Regions from separate parts of the Streptomyces sp. NPDC002176 genome, predicted to be linked through region 1. Evidence: riboswitches for the same ligand, from Rfam matches in the RefSeq annotation. Region 1 holds a riboswitch; the other holds the start of a gene.
What was found. Region 1 has a riboswitch for S-adenosylmethionine ahead of ACI2LY_RS15460 (aminotransferase class V-fold PLP-dependent enzyme). Riboswitches for the same ligand answer to the same signal wherever they lie in the genome.
Positions count from the first base shown of each region.

Region 2: it holds a riboswitch for S-adenosylmethionine, as region 1 does, so the genes downstream of both, thrC (threonine synthase) here and ACI2LY_RS15460 (aminotransferase class V-fold PLP-dependent enzyme) in region 1, are expected to answer to the same signal.

Region 1 is NZ_JBJDQW010000003.1:359,047-368,498, forward strand. It holds gene ACI2LY_RS15425 (hypothetical protein) at 1-282, opposite strand, end outside; gene ACI2LY_RS15430 (NlpC/P60 family protein) at 312-1,316, opposite strand; gene ACI2LY_RS15435 (NlpC/P60 family protein) at 1,496-2,536, opposite strand; gene ACI2LY_RS15440 (NYN domain-containing protein) at 2,747-4,090, opposite strand; gene ACI2LY_RS15445 (hypothetical protein) at 4,158-4,397, opposite strand; gene ACI2LY_RS15450 (rhomboid family intramembrane serine protease) at 4,560-5,330, shown strand; gene ACI2LY_RS15455 (Lrp/AsnC family transcriptional regulator) at 5,327-5,608, shown strand; gene ACI2LY_RS15460 (aminotransferase class V-fold PLP-dependent enzyme) at 5,619-6,974, opposite strand; SAM riboswitch class IV at 7,156-7,272, opposite strand; gene trpD (anthranilate phosphoribosyltransferase) at 7,381-8,445, opposite strand; gene ACI2LY_RS15470 (cytochrome bc complex cytochrome b subunit) at 8,587-9,452, opposite strand, start outside.
Region 2 is NZ_JBJDQW010000006.1:149,815-159,266, reverse strand. It holds gene ACI2LY_RS26380 (DUF1996 domain-containing protein) at 1-827, opposite strand, end outside; gene ACI2LY_RS26375 (LysE family translocator) at 1,094-1,690, shown strand; gene groL (chaperonin GroEL) at 1,760-3,382, opposite strand; gene ACI2LY_RS26365 (cold-shock protein) at 3,659-3,862, opposite strand; gene ACI2LY_RS26360 (MoaD/ThiS family protein) at 4,293-4,568, opposite strand; gene thrC (threonine synthase) at 4,565-5,839, opposite strand; SAM riboswitch class I at 5,857-6,013, opposite strand; gene ACI2LY_RS26350 (glucosyl-3-phosphoglycerate synthase) at 6,147-7,091, shown strand; gene ACI2LY_RS26345 (trehalose-6-phosphate synthase) at 7,166-8,581, shown strand; gene ACI2LY_RS26340 (hypothetical protein) at 8,612-9,070, opposite strand; gene otsB (trehalose-phosphatase) at 9,127-9,452, opposite strand, start outside.

The DNA.
Region 1 (9,452 bases):
GGCGTCCGCGCTGGTGCCGTCGGCGCGCAGCGCGGTGATCCGGTAGGCCCAGGAGGCCAGCGGGAGCGCCCGGAGCCGGGTGTAGGGGATGCGGGTGCCGGTGGTGGCGTACGCGGCCTCGTCGTGGCCGAGCAGGGCGGTGGCCCGATGGTCCAGGACCCGCTGCACCTCGGCGCGTGCGCCGGAGTCCGGCGGCGGGTGGCCGCATCCGGCGAACGCCGGCAGGAGCAGCAGGCAGAGTCCCGCCGCCGCTGCTCGCCACGCTCCGTCCCGGCCGGCCACCGTCCGATCGTACGGGGTGCGGGGAGGGCTCAGGGCCGGGTCACCGCGGAGATCGGGAGCATGCCGACCCGGTCGTAGCGCACCGGCGCGCCGGGGTGGGGCGCGTGGATGACCTGGCCGTTGCCGACGTACATCGCCACATGGCTGGCGTCGGAGCGGTAGATCACCAGGTCGCCGGGGCGGGCCTGGGAGAGCGGGACGTGGTGTCCGGCGTTCCGCTGGGCCTGCGAGGTGCGCGGGAGCTGGACGCCGGCCCTGGCGTACGACCACTGCATCAGACCGGAACAGTCGAAGCCGGAGGGCCCGTTGGCGCCCCACACGTACGGGCGGCCGAGCGCGGAGCGGGCGGCGGCGAGCGCGGCGGTGGCACGGGGGTCGAGGCCGGTGAGGCCGGTGAGGTCGGCCCGGCCGGAGCGGGAGGCACGGTTGTAGTCGGCGCGGTCGGCGCCGGGCAGGGAGTCGAACAGCCGCCGGGCGCGGGCGAGTTTCTCCCGCACGCTCCGCTTGTGCGCGGCGACCGCCTTGCGGCCGCGCTCCAGGTCGCCGAGCTTGGCCTGCGCCTCGGCCCGCTCCTGGGCGAGGTCGCGCAGCGCGCCGCTCAGTTCGCGCAGCTGCCCGGCCTGGCGGGTGTCGATGCGGTCGACGACGGACGCCTTGTCGAGGTAGTCGTCGGGGTCGGCGGAGAACAGCAGGGCGACGGCCGGGTCGATGCCGCCGGAGCGGTATTCCGCCCCGGCGAGCGAACCCAGCTTCTCCCGCAGGGAGTTGACTCGCTGCTGGGTGCGGGCGATGTGGTCCTGGGCGGTGCGGACCTCGCGGCGGAGCTGGTCGGCGTGCTCGTCGGCCCGGTCGTAGTCCTCGGTGGCGCGCTCGGCGGCCGCGTAGAGCCGGTCCAGTTCGGCGCGGGCGCCGTCGCGTGGCGACGCGTGCGCGGCGGGTACGGCGCCGAGGGCGGCGGCCGCGGCCGACAGCACGCACAGGGCGGCGGCACCCCGGTCGCAGCCGGATGTTGCGGGACGGCGATGGGACGCCACGGCGGTCCTTCCCCTGGACGACGGGAAACGCGCCAGACAGTAGCCGCAGCGGCACCCACCGGCCAACGACCGCCGTGCGCACACACGGTGACGCCCCGACGCCGACGCAGGTCAGCGGCGGGGCGCCAGGGGTCGCGCGGTGCCGTGATTCGCCCGTTCGGGCGGGTGTGGCGAGGGTGTCAGACGCGGACGCCGAACATGAACGGGCCGCCGATGGTGCTCATCGACTCGTAGCGGACGACCGTGCCGGTGCGCGGGGCGTGCAGGATCTGGCCGTTGCCCGCGTAGAGACCGACGTGGTGGATGTCGTTGAAGAAGAAGACGAGGTCGCCGACCTGGAGGTCGCTCGTGGAGTAGATCCGGGTGCCGATGTTGGCCTGGGACTCGGAGGTGCGCGGGATGGAGACACCGGCCTGGGCGTAGGCCCAGGAGGTCAGACCCGAGCAGTCGAAGGTGGCCGTGCCGGTGGCGCCGTAGGAGTACGGCTTGCCGATCTGGCTCTGCGCGGCGGAGAACGCGGCTCCGGCGCGGCCCGAGGCGGGGACGGCGTTGCCGAGCTGGACGCGCTCGCTCGAGGAGCGGTCGGCGCGCTGCTGTTCGGCGGCGAGGGCCTGCTTCTCCTTGGCGGTCAGGGTGTTGAGCAGGCGCTGCGCGTCGCCCAGCTTGCCCTGGACCTCCTTCTTCTTCTTGCCCAGCTCGGTGCGGGTGGCGGCGAGGTCCTTGAGCTTCTCGGTGGCCTCGGCGCGGTCCTGGGCGAGTTCGCGCTGCTTGTCCTGGATCTTCTTCAGCGCCTCGACCTGCTGACCGCTCAACTGGTCGAGCGTGGACGCCTTGTCGAGGTAGTCGTCCGGGTCGGCGGAGAGGAAGAGCTGCACCGAGGGGTCGATGCCGCCGCTGCGGTACTGGGCGGTGGCCATCGAACCGAGGCCGTCGCGCAGGTTGTTCAGGTCCTGCTGGCCGCGGGCGACGTTGTCCTGGATGGTGGAGATCTCCTTCTGGAGCTTCTCCTGCTTCTCCTTGGCGCCGTTGTACTTCTCGGTGGCCTGCTCGGCCTGCTCGTAGAGCTTGTCGACCTGCGCCTTGACCTCGGTCTTGCCGGGCTTCTCGCTCGGGGCTGCGTTGGCCGCGTTCGCGCTGAGCGCGACGGCGGCGGCTGCCGCGGTGGTCAGCACGGTGATACGCGTGCGGCTCGGCTGCTTGGGTCGACGATGGGACGCCACGGAGGACGAACTCCTTCTTGTGAGTGATCACCCGCTCGGAGGTTCGAACCGACCCTAGTGACCTAGTTGTGATCAGTTCAAATCCTCACAGCAAAAAATCCAGTCCCTCGCTGCATTCTTTGCACTCAACGCACAGCATGTGACGTCAGGTTGACCCTGTGTCTCCCACAGACGCCGTCAATCCGGGCATGCGGCACGTCCGTTGGGCGTTCAGGACAGTCGCTTGAGAAGTACCGCAGAGGCCACCGGGCGCGCTCCGGCGCGCGCGACGCCGTCCGCCACCTCGCGGTCGGTGGAGGCCACGATGACCGGACGGCCGGGCGGTTCGGCGCGCACCAGCTGACGGATCAGCTCGTCGGCCGTCACCCCCGGCTTGGAGAACAGCACCCTGACCCCGCGCGGCGGCGCGAGCAGCACCGGCGCGACCAGTTCGGCGCCGTCGAAGACACAGGTGACCTCGGCGCCGGTCTGCGCGGCGAGCGCGGAGAGCTGGCCGAGGAGTCTGAGCCGCTGCTTCTCCAGCGGCATCTGCGGATAGCCGGTCTTGGTGACGTTGTAGCCGTCGACCACCAGATGGGCCTGCGGCAGGGCCAGCAACTGGTCGAGGATCGCGGGGTCGTGCTCGGACAGGGCGCGGGCGGCGATGTCCTTCGGGCTCATCCGGCCCGGCTCGACCGCGTCCACGGTCTCGGCCGGGCGCACCGACACCGGCGGCAGCGCCAGTTCCCGGCGCAGCCCCTGGGCGGCCTCCAGCACGGTGTCGAGCAGCAGCCGTACCCGCATGTCCTCCACGCTGCGGCCCTCGCGGACCGCGCGGCGGGTCGCCTCCAGGGCGGCCTCCGACTCGCCGAGGCGGGTCTTCAGCCGACGGGACTCGCTCTCGGCGGCCGAGACGGCGACCTGGCCCTCGGCCCGCACCGACTCGGTCTCGGCGCGCTCCTTGCGCAGCGCGGCCTCGCCGCGCTTGACGTCGCTCAGGGCCGAGCGCAGCTTGCGGTGCAGCGCGTCGGTCTCCTTCTTGGCCGCGTCCAGTTCGGCGCGCAGCCGAGCGGTCTCGGTACGGGCGTGGTCGCGGGCCTGGGCCAGCTCCTCGCGCAGCCGCTCCAGCTCGGCCCGGCTCTCGTCGTCCGCGCGCTCGGCGTCCGCGCGCTGGGCCTCCTCACCGGCCGCGGCGACCAGCTTGGCCCAGCCCGTCGGGCGCAGCACATAGGCGGCGGCCGCGACATCCAGCGGGTCGGCGGCCGGGGGCGGGGAGCCCGCTTCCAGGGCGCCGCACAGCTCCGGCTGGGTCTCCTTGTAACGCTCGCCGATCCGCTGCCGGAAGAGGCGTTCCGTCTCCAGCGCGGCCGCCATCGCGGACCCGGCGAACTTGGCCCGCCGGTTCGGGGTGAACCGGGCGTACTGCCGCAGCTGGGCGGGCAGTTCGGCCATGGTCAGGGCACCGAAGGCGTCCGAGACGATTCTCACGACCCGGCGGCGCACGCCGTCGGGCAGCGGACGGTCAAGCACCTCGGCGGTGCCGTCCTCCGGCCCCCCGTCCGCGGTCTCCACCATCCGTCACACCCCAATGCCCGACATGCCCGACCCACCTGTTCCGTCCCGCGCGGCGCGCCCCGCCCTCCTAGGAGGCGGTGCCCGGCCTGTCCACGAGTTCCACCTGGTCCACCGCGTTGCACCAGCGGCAGCGGACCGACTCGATGGTCTCACTGACCACCTCGCGTTCCTCGACGGTCGGCTCTCCGGCCAGGTCGAGGTGGACGTACTCGACGGCCTTGGAGGAGCGGGTCACGTCGAACCGGGTGAGGTTGCCGCACAGGGTGCAGCGCCAGCGTGTCGTGGCGGTCGGCGGAGGAACCGTCATCGTGCAGCTCGCTTCCTTCTCGTCGCTTGGGTGGCCGGTCGCGCGCCGGGTCCCGGCACGTGTGGCCGTAACCCTACGGCCTGCCGGGTGTTCGCCGCCCGCCTGTCCGAAGCGGCGAGGCGGTCTGTACCAGTGCGTCCGGTTACGTCATGCTCTGTATTCATGATCAGAGAGTGGAGCACGACCGCCGCCCGGACCGTCAGGGCGGTCCGGGGCACCCCGGCGCCGCTGACGTACGGCCTCATCGCCCTGTGCTGCCTGATCTTCCTGCTGGGCCCGGCCTCCGGCTTCACCCGCGCGTACGGCACCGGGGAGACGCTGCTCGCGGCACAGCGGGCGTACTTCCGGCACTGGGGGGTGATCCCGGCCGGCCTCTTCGCGGAGCCGGTGCGCGAGGCGCTCACGCCGGTGACCGCGCTGTTCGTGCACGGCAGCTGGGTGCATCTGCTCGGCAACATGCTCTTCCTCTTCGTCTTCGGCGTGCTGACCGAGGAACGGATGGGCCGCGTCGAGTTCACCCTGTTCTACGTCGGCTGCGGCTACCTCGCCCTGCTCGGGTACGCGCTCGCCAACGCGGACTCCGAGCAGTCCCTGGTCGGTGCCTCGGGCGCCATCTCGGCGGTCCTCGGCGCGTTCCTCCACCTCTTTCCGCGGGCCCGTGTCACCAGTCTCCTCCCGTTCCTGTTCTTCCTCCCGTTGCGCTTCCCGGCCTGGGTGGTGCTGCCCTTCTGGGCCGCCCTCCAGTGGTACGCGGCGGGCCGCGCGCCCGAGGGCCCCGGCGTCGCCTACCTCGCCCATGTGATCGGCTTCTGCCTGGGCTTCGGCTACGCCTGGCTGCGGTACGGGCGCAAGCAGCGCGAGAAGGACGGTCCGGGCGAGGCTAGAGTTGGGCCCGCCCCGGCTCCGGCGTCCAAGGGAGAGAACCAGCCGTGATCACCGCGATCGTCCTGATCAAGACCAGCGTGGACCGGATTCCGGAGATCGCCGAACAGATCGCCGCGCTGGAGAGCGTGAGCGAGGTCTTCTCCGTCACCGGCACCTACGACCTGATCGCCATGGTCCGCGTGGCCCGCCACGAGGACCTCGCCGAGGTCATCCCCGGCCGCATCAGCAAGATCCAGGGCGTGGAGGGCACCGACACCCACGTCGCCTTCCGCACCTACTCCCAGCACGACCTGGAAGCGGCCTTCGCGATCGGCCTCGACAGCTAGCCGGACGGCCTCAGCTCTCCGGGACGCAGCGGCCGTTCTCCGTGCGGTAGGTCCACTTCGCACCCCGCGTGACCAGTTCGCGTACCGCCGTCACGAAGCGGGTGACGTCCTCGTCCGGGGTGCCCGCGCCGAAGCTGACGCGGAGGGCGTTCAGGGTCCCGGTGCCGCAGCCGCTCTGCTCGGCGGGGCCGGTGCCCAGGAGCGCGTGCACCAGGGGGTGGGCGCAGAAGAGGCCGTCGCGGACGCCGATGCCGTACTCGGCGGAGAGCGCGGCGGCGAGGTGGGAGCTGTTCCAGCCGTCGACGACGAAGGACAGCACACCGACCCGCGGGGCGTCGTCGCCGAAGAGGGAGAGCACCCGCACCTGGCGCACCTCGGCGAGGCCCGCGCGGAGCAGCCCGAGCAGCCTCCGCTCCCGGGCGGCCAGCGCCTCGGGGCCCGCCTCGGTGAGCGCACGGCAGGCCGAGGCGATCGAGTAGGCGCCGATGACATTGGGGGAACCCGCCTCGTGCCGGGCGGCGCCCTCGTGCCACTCCACCTCCACCCCGCCGTCCGCGCGCCGGGCCACCGTGCGGCTGGCGCCGCCGCCCGCGAGGTACGGCTCGGCCGCGGTGAGCCAGTCGGCCCGCCCGGCCAGCACCCCGGAGCCGAACGGCGCGTACAGCTTGTGCCCGGAGAACGCGATCCAGTCGACGTCCAGCTCCCGCACGCTCACCGGCCGGTGCGGCACCAGCTGGGCGGCGTCCAGGACGATCCGCGCCCCGGACGCGTGCGCGACCGCCGCCAGTTCACGCACCGGCCACAGCTCACCGGTGACATTGGAGGCGCCGGTGACGCAGACCAGCGCGGGGCGCGCGGTGTCCCGGGCGGCGAGGGCCCGCTCCAGGGTGCGCACGGCCGCCTCGGGAGTGCGCGGGGCGTCCAGGAAGGTCACGTCGGCCTCGCGCCAGGGCAGCAGCGCGGCGTGGTGCTCGGTCTCGAAGACGTACACCTCGCACCCGGCGGGCAGCGCGCGGGCCAGCAGGTTCAGCGAGTCCGTGGTGGACCGGGTGAAGACCACCTGGTCGTCGTCCCGGCAGTCGAGGAACTCCGCGACCGTGCGGCGGGCGTTCTCGAACAGCTCGGTGGAGAGCTGCGAGAGGTGCCCGGCACCCCGGTGCACGCTGCCGTAGTAGGGGACGTAGGCGGCGATGTCGTCCCAGACCCGCTGGAGGGCGGGGGCGCTGGCGGCGTAGTCGAGCGCGGCGTAGCCCACCTCGCCCCCGGTGACGAGCGGCACGGTGACGTCCCGGCCGAGCACCGGCAGCGGAGCGGACAGGGTCTCGGCGGGGGCGGGGGCGGGGGCGAAGGCGGTGGAGACGGACATGGCTGAACTCCCGTGAGGCAGGCCGGAGTCACCGCGGGCGCAGGGCATGCGGGCGCGGCACCGGAAGGCGCGGAAAAGAGAGAAAAGGGGTGTGCGGAGGCGGGGCTCGGCGGCCCTAGCGCATTCGCTTGCTCACGGAAGAAGGCTCCCTCGTACGACCAGGACCCCTGGTTCTTCGAGGGGTCCGCGCTTGCCGTGGACCTTCTGGACCACGGCCTGGTCCTCACCCGGAGCACCCCGCCACGGACGGAGGGTTGCCGGACAGCCGGCCGGGGCCGCATGGCTGTCGCTCATGACCTGACACGCAAGCTATCCGGACGGATCACCCGGCGCAACCGGCGTCCGGATGCCGGAACGCCGACGCGGCGGAGAGCCACCGCTCCCCGCCGCGCCGAAACGACATCCGCTACCGGTTGCTCGCGGCCACCCAGCGCTCCAGCGTGCGCGCCGCGGCACCGGAGTCGATGGACTCGGCGGCCCGCGCCATGCCCGCCCGCAGCTGGTCGGCCAGCGGCTCCCCCGTCGGGTCCAGCGCGACCAGCGCGGCCGCCGAGTTCAGCAGCACCGCGTCCCGCACCGGCCCCCGCTCGCCCTCCAGCACCTGCCGGGCCACCATCGCGTTGTACGCCGGGTCGCCGCCGCGCAGCGCCTCCACCGGCACCAGCTCGATGCCGACGTCACGCGGGTCGAAGACCTCCTCGGTGACCTTGCCGTCGCGCACGATCCACACCCGCGAGGGCGCGGTGGTGGTCAGCTCGTCCAGGCCGTCCTCGCCCCGGAAGACCAGCGAGGAGTTGCCGCGCTCGGCGAAGACGCCCGCCACGATCGGCGCCATGGCGAGGTTCGCCACGCCCACCGCCTGGGACCGCACCCGCGCCGGGTTGGTCAGCGGACCGATGACGTTGAAGACCGTACGGATGCCCAGCTGGCCGCGGGCGGCGCCGACATGACGCAGCGCCGGGTGGAACTTGACCGCGAAGCAGAAGGTGATCCCCGCCTCCTCCGCGACCTCCGCCACCCGCTTCGGCGTCAGCTCCAGGTTCACCCCGAGCCGCTCCAGCACGTCCGAGGAACCGGAGGCCGAGGACGCGGCCCGGTTGCCGTGCTTGATGACCTTCGCACCGGTACCGGCGACCACGATGGAGGACATCGTGGAGATGTTCACCGTCTTGGCGCCGTCCCCGCCGGTGCCGACGATGTCCACGGTCCGGCCGGGCACCTCGATCACATTGGCGTGCTCGTACATCGCCCGGACGATCCCGGTGATCTCCTCGACCGTCTCGCCCTTGGCCCGCAGCGCCACCAGGAAGCCCGCGATCTGGGCGTCCGTGGCCTCGCCGCGCATGATCCGGTCCATCGCCCAGGCGGTGGCGTCCGCGCTCTGGTCCCGGCCCTCCAGCAGGGCGTTCAGTACCTCGGGCCAGGAACGGCCCGCCGCGGTGTCGCCTCCAGCGGGGGTCACAGCGCTCATCAGCCGCTCCTGGGTGTGAGGGAAAGGGCTCTCGCGGGACACATGGGGTGCCCGGTCCCACCTTATCCAGCCTGAACAGGGCGAAGGGCCCCGCCGGTGTTCCGGACGGGGCCCTTCGGCCGTGGTGTGGCGACGCGGGGATCAGTGGTGGCCGTGGCCGCTCGTGATCTCCTTGTACTCGTCGACGGTCGCCTTCGGGATCTGGTTGTCCTCGCCGTAGTAGGCGTTGGACAGCTTGACCCGGAGTCGCTCGGCGGGCTTCACCTTGCGCTCGACCCCGTTCTCGTCGACCGTGGGGCCGATCTCGGCGGGCTCGTACTGGTGGTGCGCCGTCAGGGTGTGCAGCTGCTCCTGGCTGAGCGGCTCGTGCACCTCGATGAACTCACCGTGCGGCAGGCGCTTGATGATGCCGGTCTCGCGGCCGTGCAGCACCTTCTCCTTGTCCCGGCGCTGGAGGCCGAGGCAGATCCGCTTGGTGACGATGAACGCGATCACCGGTCCGGCGAAGAAGAAGATCCGGACGAACCAGGTGACCTGGTTGATCGACAGGTGGAAGTGGGTGGCCCACAGGTCGTTGCCACCGCCGACCAGACCGATCATGTACACCGTGACCCAGGCGACGCCGAACGCGGTACGCGTCGGGGCGTTGCGCGGGCGGTCCAGGATGTGGTGCTCGCTCTTGTCGCCGGTGACCCAGGACTCGATGAACGGGTAGACGGCGATGGCCATCAGCACGACACCGAACAGGACCAGCGGGATGAACACGCCCAGGACCAGCGTGTGGCCCCAGAAGTTGATCTCCCAGCCCGGCATGTAGCGGACCAGACCCTCGGCGAAGCCCATGTACCAGTCGGGCTGGGCGCCGGTGGAGACCTGGTCGGGCCGGTACGGGCCCATCGCCCAGATCGGGTTGATCTGCGCGACCGCCGCGATGGCCGCGATGACACCGAAGACCAGGAAGAAGAAGCCTCCGGCCTTGGCCATGTACACCGGCAGCAGCGGCATGC
Region 2 (9,452 bases), on a different contig from region 1:
GCGACGGGGTGGTCGTCCGGGCAGATGTTGTTGTTCGTGCCGGGATTCACCACCGGGTACGCCATGTGGGCCTGGTGGTTCGGGGTGTCCAGGTACTTGCCGTCCCAGCAACTGGGCGCCTGGAAACGGATGTTGAGCTGGACGTCGGCCCGGCTGGGGCACTGGGCGGGGAAGTCGGTGTTGAAGAAGCTGTCACCGCACTCCCAGCCCTCCACGAAACCGCGGTGGGCGCGGAACTCGGCCGCCGACTGCATCGGGCTGCCGACGACGAAGCGCAGTCCCTTCGGGAAGGGGCGCACGCTGGTGTAGTCGGTGACGCCCGCCTTGTAGTAGATGACCTGCGGGCCGACCGGCAGCACCGGCGTACTGCCCTTGAGCAGGGTCGGCATCCAGTAGGCCGACTTGTCGCCGGGCGCCTTGCAGGTGGTGCCGCCCGCGTCGAGCGAGGCGGTGGTGCTGGCCGCGCCGGTGGTGGTGTTGCCCATGAAGGTGTGGTCGTGCGACTTGCCCGGCTGGCCGGGGTAGACGATCGGGTCGTCCGGGCGGGTGTGGGACACCGAGCAGTTCGCCTGGAACTCGTGGAAGTACCGGTGCGGCGGCTCGGCCTTGGACGGGACGACCCCGGTCACCGGCGGGTTCGCCGGGATGTACCCGTCGCCGTCCGGGTCCTCCGGCGAGTACTGCGTGGAGACGGGCATCGCGTGGCCCGTGTGGACCGGACCCGCGACCGGGTCGGCGCTCATCGCCACGCCGGTCAGGCCGAGCGAGGTGAGGAGCAGTGCGCTGGACACCAGTAATCCTGAGACGATCTTCGATCTCCGTGCCATGGAGACCTCCTGCCACGTCGATGGGGACGGTGGGGGTCGGGCGGCCGGGACCGGCGAGGGGGAGGCGACGCCGTCCGCGACCGTCCGCGTGACGGTCCATCACATGTGCCGTGGAATCCGGGAGAGCGCTCTCCCGTCGTGGAGTGTTGTGGCGGTCGCGCGGGGGTGTCAAGGGAGGCGGCGGAAACTCGCGCCGCGTCTGACAGGGTGGCGCCGTGACGATCTCATCGCAGGCAGCCTGCGGAATAGCCCTGGTCGAGCTGGGAATGGCGCTGACGCCGGGCCCGAACATGGTGTACCTGGTGTCCCGGAGCGTCAGCCAGGGCCGCGCGGCCGGGCTGGTCTCGCTGGCGGGGACCGCCGTCGGATTCCTGGTGTACATGACGCTGGCCAACGTGGGGCTGGCGGTGGTCTTCGTCGCCGTCCCGTGGCTGTACATCGGTCTGAAGGCCGTCGGCGCGGCCTACCTCGCCTATCTGGCCTGGCAGACGCTCAGGCCGGGTGGGCGCGGGCTGTTCGAGCCACGCCCTCTCCAGCGGGACTCGAAGTGGAAGCTGTGGCGGACCGGGCTGGTCACCAACCTGCTCAACCCCAAGGTCGCCATCCTCTACCTGGCGCTCATCCCGCAGTTCATCGATCCCGCCCGCGGCCACACCACGGCCCAGGGGTTCGCCCTCGGCGGCATACAGATCGCGGTCGGCGTCACGGTGAACGGGCTGATCGTGCTCGCGGCCGGCTCGGTCGCCGGGCTGCTCAAGAGCCGCCCGGCGTGGGCGAAGTGGCAGCGCCGGGTCACCGGCAGCCTGCTCGGCGCGGCCGCGCTCGTCCTCGCCCGGGAGGTACCGGCCCGCGCGCGGGCCTGAACGCCGAAGGGCGGCACCTCCCGTGAGAGAGGTGCCGCCCTTGGCGTAGGACGGTTGATCCGAGAGGGATCAGAAGTCCATGTCACCGCCCGGCATGCCGCCCGGAGCGGCCGCGGCGGCCTTCTCCGGCTTGTCGGCGATGACGGCCTCGGTGGTGAGGAACAGCGCGGCGATGGAGGCCGCGTTCTGCAGGGCGGAACGCGTCACCTTCGCCGGGTCGATGATGCCCTCGGCGATCATGTCGACGTACTCACCGGTCGCGGCGTTCAGGCCGTTGCCGACAGGGAGGTTGCGGACCTTCTCCACGACGACGCCACCCTCGAGACCACCGTTGACGGCGATCTGCTTGAGCGGGGCCTCCAGCGCGAGCTTGACCGCGTTGGCACCGGTGGCCTCGTCGCCCGTCAGCTCGAGCTTGTCGAAGACCTGACCGGCCTGCAGCAGAGCCACGCCACCACCGGCGACGATGCCCTCCTCGACGGCCGCCTTGGCGTTGCGCACGGCGTCCTCGATGCGGTGCTTGCGCTCCTTGAGCTCCACCTCGGTGGCGGCACCGGCCTTGATGACCGCCACGCCGCCCGCGAGCTTCGCCAGGCGCTCCTGGAGCTTCTCGCGGTCGTAGTCCGAGTCGGAGTTCTCGATCTCGGCGCGGATCTGGTTCACGCGGCCCTGCACCTGCTCCGAGGAACCGGCGCCGTCCACGATCGTGGTCTCGTCCTTGGTGACGACGACCTTGCGGGCGCGGCCCAGCAGGTCCAGGGAGGCGTTCTCCAGCTTGAGACCGACCTCCTCGGAGATGACCTCGCCACCGGTGAGGATGGCGATGTCGCCGAGCATGGCCTTGCGGCGGTCGCCGAAGCCCGGGGCCTTGACGGCGACGGACTTGAAGGTGCCGCGGATCTTGTTGACCACCAGGGTGGAGAGGGCCTCGCCCTCGACGTCCTCGGCGATGATCAGCAGGGGCTTGCCCGACTGCATGACCTTCTCCAGCAGCGGGAGCAGGTCCTTGACCGAGGAGATCTTGGAGTTGGCGATGAGGATGTAGGGGTCCTCGAGCACCGACTCCATGCGCTCCATGTCGGTCGCGAAGTAGGCGGAGATGTAGCCCTTGTCGAAGCGCATGCCCTCGGTGAGCTCGAGCTCCAGACCGAAGGTGTTGCTCTCCTCGACGGTGATGACACCTTCCTTGCCGACCTTGTCCATCGCCTCGGCGATGAGCTCGCCGATCTGGGTGTCGGCGGCGGAGATGGAGGCCGTGGAGGCGATCTGCTCCTTGGTCTCCACGTCCTTGGCCTGCTCGAGCAGAGCGGTGGAGACCGCCTCGACGGCCTTCTCGATACCGCGCTTGAGGGCCATCGGGTTGGCGCCCGCGGCTACGTTGCGCAGGCCCTCCTTGACCAGGGCCTGGGCCAGCACGGTCGCGGTGGTCGTACCGTCACCGGCGACGTCGTCCGTCTTCTTGGCGACTTCCTTGACCAGCTCGGCGCCGATCTTCTCGTACGGGTCCTCGAGCTCGATCTCCTTGGCGATGGAGACACCATCGTTGGTGATCGTGGGGGCGCCCCACTTCTTCTCGAGGACGACGTTGCGGCCCTTGGGGCCGAGCGTCACCTTGACGGCGTCCGCGAGCTGGTTCATGCCGCGCTCGAGGCCGCGCCGCGCCTCCTCGTCGAACGCGATGATCTTGGCCATGTGAAGTGGTCCCTCCAGGACTGGGGGTGATTCCTTCGGACCGCGCCCGCGCCCGCGACGGACGGCTCGCCGACCTTGTGGTTCCTTGCCCCACCCGGTCCGCGGGCCTCACCGACCCGGTCCTTCGTTGTCACTCTCACCTTCAGAGTGCTAACGCAATGATTAGCACTCACCCAGGGCGAGTGCAAGCGCCTTCGGGGGATCAGGACGGGACTTAACAGGACGAAGGGCCCGCACCCTGTGCCGGTGCGGGCCCTGCGCTCTGCTGGAAAACGTTCAGGCGGTGACGCGAACCATGTCGGCCTGCGGACCCTTCTGACCCTGCGAGATCTCGAACTCCACCCGCTGGCCCTCTTCCAGGGCGCGGTAGCCGTCCATCTGGATGGCGCTGTAGTGGACGAAGACGTCCGCACCACCGTCGACCGCGATGAAGCCGTACCCCTTCTCCGCGTTGAACCACTTGACGGTGCCCTGAGCCATGCCTAACTCCCCTATTACTGGCCCTTGCGCGGACCCGCACTTCGCGGACCCGGGTCAGACCTCGCACCCCAATGGTCGGGGGCGTGCGCCGGAACGCGTCGACCGCGGCTGAATGTATCTGTCCAACTGCCGTCTGCAACAGGTCAATCGGACGAGAATTCCGGACGGACACAGTCCGGAATCTGCCGCAACTTCGGCCGAATTCAGGGCAAGTCGGGCCCCGTAAAAACAACAAATGCCGCACATTACCCGTGCATTTTGGCTGCTTCTTGTCGGGTCGGCGGCATGAATCAAGGGCTCCCGGCCCAGCTGAGCGGGAGCGCGTTCCCCAACCCTACCGCGCTCAATCACACAGAATGGCCCCCTCCGTTTCTCTTACGGAGAAGGCCATTCGATGAACCGACGGTAACCGTGGTTACCGAAGGTAATTTCAGCCTCCGGCGACCGCCGGAATGATGGAGACACCCGCGCCGTCGGGGGTCACGGTCTGAAGTCCGCCCTCGAAACGCACGTCGTCGTCATTGACGTAGACATTCACGAACCGGCGCAGCTTGCCCTGGTCGTCCAGGACGCGGGCGGCGATGCCCTGGTGGTGCTGCTCCAGGTCCTCGATGACCTCCGCGAGCGTGCCGCCCTCGGCGGCGACCTCGGCCTGCCCGCCGGTGTAGGTGCGCAGGATGGTCGGGATGCGAACGGTCACGCTCATGCGAGGCCAGCCTCTCGGAAGGAGTCCAGGTTCGGGCGGATGGTCGCGGACAGGCCGGTACCGGCGACCGCGTCCAGGGTCTTCAGGCCGTCGCCGGTGTTGAGGACGACGGTGGTGAGCGAGGGGTCCAGCGCGCCGGACTCGATCAGCTTGCGGGTGACGCCGACCGTCACCCCGCCCGCCGTCTCGGCGAAGATGCCCTCGGTACGGGCCAGCAGCTTGATGGCGTCCACGATCTGCGGGTCCGTCACGTCCTCCACCGCGCCACCGGTACGGCGGGCGATGTCCAGCACGTACGGCCCGTCGGCCGGGTTGCCGATGGCGAGGGACTTGGCGATGGTGTCCGGCTTCTGCGGCCGCACCACGTCGTGGCCCGCCTTGTACGCGGCCGACACCGGGGAGCAGCCCTCCGCCTGGGCGCCGAAGATCTTGTACGGCCTGTCCTCGACCAGGCCGAGCGCGATCAGCTCCTTCAGCCCCTTGTCGATCTTGGTGAGCTGGGAGCCGGAGGCGATCGGCACCACCAGCTGGTCCGGCAGCCGCCAGCCGAGCTGCTCGCAGATCTCGTAGGCGAGGGTCTTGGAGCCCTCGGCGTAGTACGGGCGCAGGTTGACGTTGACGAAGCCCCAGCCCTCGCCCGCCGGGTCGCCGATCAGCTCGGAGCAGAAGCGGTTCACGTCGTCGTAGTTGCCCTCGATGCCGACCAGCTCACCGCCGTAGACGGCGGCCATGACGACCTTGCCCTGCTCCAGGTCGTGCGGGATGAACACGCAGGAGCGCAGGCCCGCGCGGGCGGCGGCGGCGCCGACCGCGCCGGCCAGGTTGCCGGTGGAGGAGCAGGACAGGGTGGTGAAGCCGAAGGCGCGGGCGGCCTCCAGCGCCTGGGCGACGACGCGGTCCTTGAAGGAGTGCGTCGGGTTGCCGGAGTCGTCCTTCACGAACAGCCCGCCGGTGACGCCGAGTTCGGCCGCCAGGCGGTCGGCCTTGACCAGCGGGGTCCAGCCGGGGTTGAGGTTGGGCTTGTCGGCCACGTCGGCGGGGACGGGCAGCAGCGGGGCGTAGCGCCAGATGCTGGCGGGGCCGGACTCGATGCGCGCCCGGAGCTTCTCGGTGTCGTACGCGGAGAAGTCGTAGGCGATCTCCAGCGGCCCGAAACACTCCTCGCAGGCGAAGACGGGCCCGAGCGGGACGCGGTGTCCGCACTCCCGGCAGCTCAGGGCGGCGGCGGGGCCGAGATCTACGGTGGGGGTGGCGACAGTCTGCACAGCCATGGAGGCGAGGCCCTTTCTCCTCATCTTTCCCACGACGCATCTCGCCGTGAGACGGATTTGGCACCTTCCCTAGCCGGGAGCCTCGCGGTGTCGCGGTGTGTCGCGCGCACGAGACCGGCTGGAGGGTTGCCGGGGCTTCATCGGGCCGTTTCCCTCTGCCCCTCTGGATGAGCGGTATTCGGTTGTGAACGCCCGCCGACCTCGACATGCGATGGTCATCGGCGTTGTCCAAGACTGTAACCGAAGGCCAGGAGAGTTGAAGGTGTCGTCCGAACCGCGAGATGGATCACGTGAGGAGCCGCAGACCATGCTGGAAGAAACCGAGCGCTGGCTGGCCACCCGCTCCTGGTCCGTGGCCGACCGCCCGCCGCACCGCGTGCTCGCCGCCAAGCAGCGGTCCGGGCAGCGGGTCTCCGTGGTGCTGCCCGCGCTGAACGAGGAGGCGACGGTCGGGGAGATCGTCTCCGTGATCCGGCACGACCTGGTGTTCCAGACGCCGCTGGTGGACGAGATAGTCGTGGTGGACTCCGGGTCCACCGACCGCACCGCCGAGGTGGCGGCCGCCGCGGGCGCGCGGGTCGTCCACCGCGACGACATCCTGCCCCGGCTGCCCGCCGTGCCCGGCAAGGGCGAGGTGCTGTGGCGCTCCCTGCTGGCGACCAGCGGGGACATCGTGGCCTTCGTCGACGCCGACCTGCGCGAGTTCTCCTCCGACTTCGTCCTCGGCATCGTCGGCCCGCTGCTCACCGATCCGGGGATCGACCTGGTCAAGGCGATGTACGACCGTCCGCTGGGCGGCGCCGCCGGGCAGGGCGGCCGGGTGACCGAGCTGATGGCGCGCCCGCTGCTGAACATGCACTGGCCGCAGCTGGCCGGGTTCGTGCAGCCGCTGGGCGGGGAGTACGCGGCCCGCCGCTCGCTGCTGGAGCGGCTGCCGTTCCCGGTGGGGTACGGGGTCGAGCTGGGCATGCTGGTCGACTCGCTGCATCTGGTCGGGCTGGACGCGCTGGCCCAGGTGGACGTCGGGGTGCGCAAGCACCGGCACCAGGACGGGCAGGCGCTCGGCCGGATGGCGGCCGCGATCTACCGCACCGCGCAGCTCCGGCTCGCGCGCGGCCACCTGGTGCGGCCCGCGCTGACCCAGTTCGAGCGGGGGGTGGGCGGTTTCGAGCCGCGTACCTACTCGGTGGACACCGAGGAGCGGCCGCCGATGACAGAGATCGCGGAGTACGCGGCGCGGAAGGTGGCGTGAGCCCGGCTGTATACGGCTGGGCTCGCCGGTCGCGCGTACGTTTGAGCGTTTGTGGGCCGGGCTAGGTTGAGGCCATGGCTACGCAGGGTGCTGAGGTGCTGGTCGCGTCCAATCGCGGCCCGGTTTCGTACACGGTGGGTCCGGACGGGGAGCTGGGCTCCCGGCGGGGCGGCGGCGGTCTCGTCTCGGGGCTGTCGGCGATCGGTCCGGACACCGACGCGGTGTGGGTGTGCGCCGCGCTCGGGGACGGTGACCGGGAGGCGGTGCGGCGCGCGGACGGCGGGCTGCTTCCCGCCGAGGACACCGGCGGGCAGCGGGTGCGGATGCTGGACATCGACGCGGACGTCTACGCCGACGCGTACAACGGGATCGCCAACTCGGCGCTGTGGTTCGTGCACCACATGATGTACCAGACGCCGCTGGAGCCGGTGTTCGACGCGGAGTTCCGGCGGCAGTGGGACGCGTACCGCGCCTACAACCAGGCGTTCGCGGAGGCGCTGGCCGAGGAGGCGGGGCAGGGCGCGGCGGTGCTGATCCAGGACTACCACCTGGCGCTGGCCCCCCGGATGCTGCGCAAGCTCCGCCCCGACCTGCGCATCGGCCACTTCTCGCACACCCCCTGGGCGCCGCCGGACTACTTCCGCCTCCTCCCGGACGACATCGCGGCCGAGCTGCTCACCGGCATCCTGGGCGCGGACCGGGCGGCGTTCCTGACCCGGCGCTGGGCGGACGCGTTCACCGACTGCTGCCACGCGGTACTCGGTCCGGGCATCCCGTCGGGTACGGAGATCGGGGTGCACGGTCTGGGCGCGGACGCGGAGTTCCTGCGGGAGCGGGCGCACCGGGCCGACGTGGACGAGCGGATGGCGGTGCTGCGGGAGCAGATCGGCGAGGGGCGCCGGTCGATCGTCCGGGTGGACCGGACCGAGCTGTCCAAGAACATCGTGCGCGGCCTGCTGGCGTACCGCCGCCTCCTGGAGGACCACCCCGAGTGGCGCGAGCGCGTGGTCCACGTCGCCTTCGCCTACCCGTCCCGCCAGGACCTCGCCCTGTACCGCTCCTACATGGACGAGGTACGCCGGGTCGCGGAGGAGATCAACTCCGAGTACGGGACGGCCGATTGGACCCCGGTCCTCCTCCACCTCGACGACGACTTCGCCCGCTCCCTGGCCGCGTACCGCCTCGCCGACGTGGCCCTGGTGAACCCCATCCGCGACGGCATGAACCTCGTCGCCAAGGAGGTCCCGGTCGTCTCCGACGAGGGCGTGGCCCTGGTCCTGTCCCGCGAGGCGGGCGCCTACGAGGAGCTGGCCGAGCACGCGATCACGGTCAACCCCTACGACGTCGTCGGCACCGCGGAAGCCCTCCACGAGGCCCTGACCCTCCCGACCCCGACCCGCGCCGAACGCTCCAAGCACCTGGCCGACGCGGCGACGGCGTTGCCCCCGGCCAAGTGGTTCCTGGACCAGCTGAACGCGCTGCGGGGCTGAACACCTGCGGCTGTGGGGGTTCGCTCCTCCTCAGCCGCAGAAGTAGGCGTACGGCGCCACGGAGACCCCCTCCGCGACGGCGCGCTCATCGTCCTCGTCGGCCGCTGGATCGATGTCGGGTGCCCACAGCGAGTGCCTGGACCACACGCTGAATCCGGCGTGGAAGTCGTGACCGATGTCGGAGGGGGTGCTGGTGTACCCGCGGGCATGGAGATCGGCCACGACATCGTCGAGGAAACGGTGGGTCAGCTGGATTCCGTCCAGCTGGGCCTCGGCGTCCCCTCCCTCGCCGCTGTACTTCATCTCGACCAGCTCGACCGTGCTGTCCGGGCTGTCCGCCGCATAGGTGATCACCATCATCGGCGTGGTGTCGTAGACCGCGCGCTCGCCGCCGGGGCCGTGATACGGCGGTCCGATGCGCTCCTCGACGTGCGAGCGGCGGTCACCGATCTTGACGAGGTCGACACCACGGCCGGGGATGATCTCCATGCCGCGCATGCTGCCACGCGGCCGGCCAGGGCGGACAGGAGGGTGCGGCCGCCGTCCTATCCGGCGTGGACCGCCAAGCCCTCCAGCAGTTCCACCACTCCCCCGGGGCCGTCCACCACCAGGTCCGCCCGCTCCGCCAGTTCCGTGACCTCGGTGCTGCCGCTGCAGACCAGGAGGGCTGGGAAGCCGTTGGAGCGGAGTTTTTCGAGGGCCGCGAAGGCGGGGAGGTCGCCGAGGTCGTCGCCCGCGTAGAGGACGGACTCGGCGCCGGTGGTGCGGAGGTGGTCGAGGAGGGCTACGCCCTTGTCCATGCCGGGGGGCCGGAGTTCGAGGACGAGGCGGCCGGGTTCGACGATGAGGCCGTGGCGGGTGGCGAGGTCGG